2 linked regions of the Undibacterium sp. 5I1 genome follow. The protein of the gene in region 2 interacts with the protein of the main gene of each other region in a pairwise test. Links are inferred from orthologs where the notes say so. Each region holds a gene or a part of one and is shown on either strand. Other genes may lie near its edges. The genes, in order: gyrB and gyrA.

What was found.
Region 1: the proteins of gyrA (region 2) and gyrB interact in binary tests that used the Escherichia coli proteins (3 or more experiments, as listed by UniProt). The link is inferred for Undibacterium sp. 5I1 from one-to-one orthologs.

What each region holds. Positions count from the first base shown.
Region 1 is NZ_JAVIWI010000001.1:3,546,018-3,549,415, reverse strand. Bases 334-3,398 are described here. They hold gyrB (DNA topoisomerase (ATP-hydrolyzing) subunit B), read right to left. Parts: upstream 3,082-3,398; coding sequence 586-3,081; downstream 334-585. In the rest of the region: RGU72_RS15490 (DUF3334 family protein), read right to left, coding at 1-205. UniProt on the Escherichia coli protein: DNA gyrase negatively supercoils closed circular double-stranded DNA in an ATP-dependent manner to maintain chromosomes in an underwound state.
Region 2 is NZ_JAVIWI010000001.1:2,436,498-2,439,990, forward strand. Bases 125-3,284 are described here. They hold gyrA (DNA gyrase subunit A), read right to left. Parts: upstream 2,980-3,284; coding sequence 325-2,979; downstream 125-324. Other genes in these bases: serC (3-phosphoserine/phosphohydroxythreonine transaminase), read right to left, coding at 125-252. In the rest of the region: more of serC, read right to left, coding at 1-124. UniProt on the Escherichia coli protein: A type II topoisomerase that negatively supercoils closed circular double-stranded (ds) DNA in an ATP-dependent manner to maintain chromosomes in an underwound state.

The sequences.
Region 1 (3,398 bases), 1.1 Mb from region 2 along the record:
GCACTACCAGGCCAGAAAATCCGCCGTCAAATAAGACAAAGCAACCGATATCAGGCTTCAGACCGATCTTGGTTACCCGCTGCACCATGGCAGAGTAATGAATCTTGCTTTGCGTCGCTACGTTCAATACGCGTGTGACCGAATTGCATAAACTGGTCAAAAGATCTTCGGTTCCATAAACGACCGTTTTTTCTTCTTTAATCATGTGCGACTCCTAAAGGTATTTTTTGAATTTACTTTTGTTTTATTCGCCCAGTACGCGGTGCGCTATTGCCTGTACATCGCTTTGCCCAGATCCAGGCCCTACATTTTGCAGCGTCGATGGTGCGGCGAGCGCCATGCAAGCTTTTGCGCTCGGACACGGTGATCCATGGAATTAGTTAAGAATATTCAATGGGACACGCGACGTCCAGTTGTTTCACGCTTTCTGTGCAATTTGCTGCAGCTTTATGCCTGTGATGGACGACGGTATGTTGCTGAATTGATCTTTTTTCCTGGTCAAAAATGGTGTGCTCGTCAAAACCAATATCTGTAAAAAAAGCCATCCAAAAAATGGATGGCTTTTTTGATTGTTATATTTTTACGTTAAACGTCAATATTCCCAGCCCGCAGCGCATTGGATTCAATAAATGCTCTGCGTGGTTCTACATCATCGCCCATTAGCGTAGTAAAGATCTGATCCGCAGCAATCGCGTCTTCGATTTGTACTTTGAGCAGGCGGCGTACTTTTGGGTCCATGGTGGTTTCCCATAACTGCATTGGGTTCATTTCGCCTAGTCCTTTGTAGCGCTGTTTGCTGACGCCGCGTTCGGCTTCGTCGCGCAGCCATAGCATGGCGTGGTGGAAGTCGGCTACGGCGCTTTCTTTCATACGCTCGCCTTCGCCACGGCGGATGAAGGAGCCTTCGCCCAGCAGGCCGCGGAAGGTGTTAGCGGCGTTTTCTAATACTTTGTAATCGTTGCTGTCGACGAAGTCGGCGTCGATGCTGCTGACTTTGACGTTGCCGTGGTACATGCGTTCTATGCGCAGGCCGAAGGTGCCTGACAAATCATCCGTGCGTACGATGGCTTTGACTGCCGGGTCGTTGATGGTGGTGGTAAGGGCGGTGGCGGAGATTTGTGCGTTTTCTGCCGTGTCCATTTTGAGCGTGACGCCGGTCATGATGGCGGTGAGAGCGGCACGGTCGATCATGCGGGTCAGGCGCGTCATGATGGCGTTGGCGAGATTGTATTGGCGTACCAGTTCTGCCAGTGGCTCGCCCGTGATCGGGTCTGCGCCTGTGCTTGGTATGAGCGATGCGCCAGTCAAGGCAACGGTCATCATATAGCTGGCTTCTTCAGAGTCATCTTTGAGGTAGCGCTCATCGCGGCCAGCTTTTACTTTGTACAAAGGTGGCTGGGCGATGTAGATGTGGCCGCGCTCTACCAGTTGTGGCATCTGGCGATAGAACAAGGTCAGTAGCAAGGTGCGGATATGGGCACCGTCGACGTCGGCATCAGTCATGATGATGATGCGGTGGTAGCGCAGTTTTTCTACATTGAATTCGTCTGGGCCGATGCTGGTACCTAGCGTGGCGATCAGAGTGGTGATCTGTTCGCTGGAGAGCATTTTTTCAAAGCGGGCTTTTTCTACGTTGAGAACTTTACCGCGCAGTGGCAAGATCGCCTGGAACTTACGATCCCGGCCTTGCTTGGCGGAGCCACCTGCGGAGTCACCTTCGACGATATACAGTTCGCACAGCGCAGGGTCTTTTTCCTGGCAATCGGCGAGTTTAGCGGATAAGCCTAGGCCGTCCATGACGCCTTTACGGCGGGTTAGTTCGCGGGCCTTGCGAGCTGCTTCGCGCGCGCGTGAGGCCTCTACAATTTTGCCGCAAATGATTTTGGCGTCGTTAGGGCGCTCTTGCAGATAGTCGGATAAAGTTTTGGCGACAATTTCTTCTACCGGGCCGCGGACTTCGCTGGAAACCAGTTTGTCTTTGGTTTGTGAGCTGAACTTTGGCTCAGGTACTTTGACGGACAAGACGCAGGTTAAGCCTTCGCGCATATCATCGCCGGTGACTTCGACTTTAGCTTTTTTAGCGTAGTCGTGTTCTTCGATATATTTATTAATGACGCGGGTCATCGCTGCGCGCAAGCCAGTCAGATGGGTGCCGCCGTCACGTTGTGGGATGTTATTGGTAAAGCATAAAACTTGCTCGTTGTAGGCGTCGTTCCATTGCATGGAAACGTCAACGGTGATGTTGGTGCCTTGGTCAGACAGACGCTCACCAGTGGCTTGGAAAATCGTTGGGTGCAAGACGCTTTTAGATTTGTTGATGTATTCGACAAAGCCACGGGTGCCGCCTTCAAAGGCAAACATTTCTTCTTTGCCTGTGCGTTGGTCGGTGAGTTTGATGCGCACGCCATTATTGAGGAACGATAATTCGCGGATACGCTTTGCCAGAATCTCGTAATGGAATTCGACATGAGTGAAGATTTCTTCATCGGCCCAGAAGTGGACTTCGGTACCGCGTTTGTCGGTGTCGCCGATGACTTTAATCGGGGAAACGACAATGCCGTCGATGGTTTCTATTTCACGGTTTTGCGGTACGCCGCGGACAAATTCCATCGCATATTGTTTGCCATCGCGGCGGATAGTGAGCTTGAGTAATTTGGACAGTCCATTTACGCAAGACACACCAACGCCATGCAAACCGCCGGAGACTTTGTAAGAGTTTTGATCGAACTTACCACCAGCATGCAGCTCGGTCATAACGATCTCTGCCGCGCTGCGTTTTGGGTCGTGCTTGTCGTCCCATTTGATACCGGTCGGAATGCCGCGACCGTTATCGGTAATGGAGATGGAGTTGTCGGCATGGATGGTGACGTTGATCTCGGTACAGTGACCAGCCAGCGATTCATCAATTGAGTTATCCAGCACTTCAAATACCAGGTGATGCAGACCGGTGCCGTCCGATGTATCGCCAATGTACATGCCGGGGCGCTTACGCACGGCTTCCAAACCTTCCAGTATCTGGATTGAGGACGCGCCATAAGCATTTGGCTGCGCTGGAGTGTTGTCTTGGGTGTTCTCGGACATGGTTACCTTCTTTATTATGGTCTTACTTGTTCTAACGTACTAACTGATCTGGAGTTTTAGTTCCCACTCGCAAGCAGCGTCATTGCTGAATGCGGGGCTGGGATGAGGGCGCTTAGTTAGTCAACTTAGTGAGTCAAATTAATTCGTCAACTTAGTTATCAACTTAGTTATCAACTTAATTCGTCATATCACTTGAATAAATCCGGCACAAACCACTTTGAAATCCATAGCGGAATTTGTGTAAATCCGGATTACCTAATCTCCCTCACTCCCCAGCCGCATTCAGTAATTAGGCTGCATGCGGCTGGGGAGCTTTA
Region 2 (3,493 bases):
GGGGACAATCGCGTTTTCACCTAAACCACCACCTTGCAGAAACAGAATTTTGTAATTATTCGGCACTGCCAGCAGCTCGCGCAGATCACTTTGCGCTGCTGCAATAATCGACATAAATTCTGGTCCGCGATGACTCATTTCCATGACCGACATGCCGCTACCATGCCAGTTCAACATTTCTGCTGCTGCCTGCTGCAACACCTCTATAGGTAATACGGCAGGTCCGGCAGAAAAATTGTAAATCGCTGTCACGATGTTGTTCACGTTTTCGGTCACTTTATCAATCACTTTGGAAGTAGAACTGGCAATCATCGTCGTCAAAACTTATTCCGTTGCGGCTTGTTCACCTTCGGCGCCATTGTCTATATCTGACTCAATAATCGCATCGACATCGACATCGACATCAGTTTCAACAATGCGTTGCAAACCAGACAGCTTGGTACCATCTTCAACAGCGATCAAAGTAACACCTTGCGTTGCACGTCCCATTTCACGGATTTCAGATACCCGTGTACGGATCAATACGCCGCCCGTAGTGATCAACATGATTTCGTCATTAGTGTCGACCAAGGTTGCTGCCACAACTTTACCGTTACGTTCAGAAGTTTGAATCGCAATCATGCCTTTAGTGCCGCGACCATGACGGGTGTATTCCAAGATTGGTGTGCGTTTACCAAAGCCGTTTTCAGTAGCCGTCAAGACTGACTGTTGCTCATTCTCAGCAACTAACAATGCGATGACTTGTTGACCCTCTTCCAAATTCATACCACGCACACCACGTGCAGTGCGACCCATAGGACGTACGTCGTTCTCGTCAAAGCGCACCGCTTTACCGGAATCTGAAAATAGCATCACATCGTGCTTGCCGTCAGTCAGTGCAGCACCGATCAGGAAATCGCCTTCATCCAAATCGACTGCAATAATGCCTGCTTTACGCGGATTACTAAAATCGTTCAGCGGTGTCTTTTTCACGGTACCAAGACTGGTCGCCATGAAAATGTAGTGATCTTCAGGGAAGCTGCGGTTGTCACCGGATAGTGGCAAGATCACTGTAATTTTTTCGCCGTCCTGCAATGGGAACATGTTCACAATAGGCTTACCGCGTGAGTTGCGAGAACCTTGCGGCACTTCCCATACTTTTAACCAATAGAGACGGCCGCGGTTCGAGAAGCACAAGATGTAATCATGCGTGTTTGCCACGAACAATTGTTCGATCCAGTCATCATCTTTTGTCGCTGTCGCTTGCTTGCCACGACCACCGCGTTTTTGCGCACGATATTCCGATAATGGCTGCGACTTCATGTAACCGGTGTGTGAGAGCGTGACCACCATATCGACTGGCGTGATCAGATCTTCTGTTTCTAAATCAGTGGCATTGTGTGTAATCTCGGAGCGGCGTACGTCTTTGTTGCCTTCGCCGTATTCATTACGTGCTGCCGTCAACTCATCAGTGATGATGACGGTAACGCGCTCGGGCTTGGACAAAATATCCAGCAAGTCAGCGATTACAGACATAACGTCTTTGTATTCGTTAACGATCTTATCTTGTTCCAGACCAGTCAAGCGTTGCAAACGCATTTGTAAAATTTCTTGCGCTTGATCATCGGACAGTTTATACAAACCGTCTTTTTGAATACCGTAATGTTTAGGTAAATTCTCTGGACGGAATGCGTCGATACCGGCAGGATTGTCAGCAGCGGTGCGTATCAACATCTCGCGCACCATAGAGCTATCCCAAGCACGATTCATCAATTCCAACTTAGCCAATGGCGGTGTCGGCGCAGCTTTGATGATGGCAATGAAGTCATCGATATTTGCTAACGCAACTGCCAGACCTTCCAGCACATGGCCGCGCTCACGAGCTTTACGAAGCTCAAATACAGTGCGACGCGTTACAACTTCACGACGATGTGACAGGAAGCAATCCAGCATCTGCTTCAAGTTCAATAACTTTGGCTGACCATTTACCAAAGACACCATGTTCATACCGAAGGTATCTTGTAATTGGGTTTGCTTGTACAAATTATTGAGCACAACTTCCGGCACTTCACCGCGCTTCAATTCAACGACAACGCGCATACCGGATTTATCTGACTCATCACGAATATCAGAGATGCCGTCGAGTTTTTTATCCCTTACCAACTCAGCGATTCGTTCTAGCAAAGATTTTTTATTTACTTGGTAAGGCAACTCATCGACGATCAGAGCAGTACGATTTTCTTTACCAAATTCTTCAAAATGCGTTTTAGCACGCATTACTACTCGTCCTCGTCCCGTGCGGTAACCATCACGCACGCCAGAGACGCCATAAATAATTCCTCCAGTAGGGAAATCTGGCGCAGGAATAATTTCGATCAGCTCGTCAATTGTGCAATCCGCATTGCGCAACACATGCAAGGCACCATTAATGATTTCAGTAATATTATGCGGCGGAATATTGGTCGCCATACCAACCGCAATACCGGAAGCACCATTGATCAGCAAGTTAGGAATACGCGTCGGCAATACTGACGGCTCGCGCTCTTTACCATCATAGTTAGGAACAAAATCGACGGTTTCTTTTTCGATATCAGCCAGAATTTCATTAGCAATTTTATCTAGCCGGCACTCGGTATAACGCATCGCAGCAGCATTATCGCCATCCACCGAGCCAAAGTTACCCTGACCATCCACTAAAGTGTAGCGCAAGGAAAAGTCCTGTGCCATCCGCACCAAGGTATCGTAAATCGATGCATCGCCGTGGGGGTGATACTTACCCATGACTTCACCGACTACACGTGCACATTTTACAAATGGACGGTTATAAACGTTGTTCATTTCGTGCATGGCGAATAACACGCGTCTGTGCACAGGCTTCAAACCATCACGTACATCCGGCAAGGCACGACCAACAATCACGCTCATGGCGTAATCGAGGTAGCTCTTGCGCATTTCTTCTTCAAGGGAAATCGGGAGTGTTTCTTTAGCGAATTGATCCATTGGCGGGCCGGCAATTTAGAGCTTGGTTAAATAACGATGGGTTGAAAATGACTTGCAATCAAACTCGCGCCTAAAAACTACAACTTAAAAGACCTTCGAATATGAAAATTTAGCCATCTATTTTCAATGCTTAACTACCGATTTTAACATGCCAATCCTGCTATTCATGTGGTTTTTGAACTGAGCTAACAAGGTGATAATCAGTTATGTCACAGTAAATATTGATAGTTGCTAAGCAAGCCCATACGCAAGATTCCATATTACATGAGCATTAGCGAATCGCTTAGAGTGCTTTTTTATACATTGAACACTTTCTAAGCATCATCAATGAATAATACAAAAATAGTAACGACTCCACTTGAACTTATTTGCGCTATGAATATGTATAAATATTTACCACGACTTAATTTTGCGCTTAAGCTAAGCATCCAAGATCAAGCGATTTCAAGACAAGCATCTAGGTGTTAAAATAATGAATGATATGAAGTCTAAGCGTATTCGTGCGGCGAGGTCG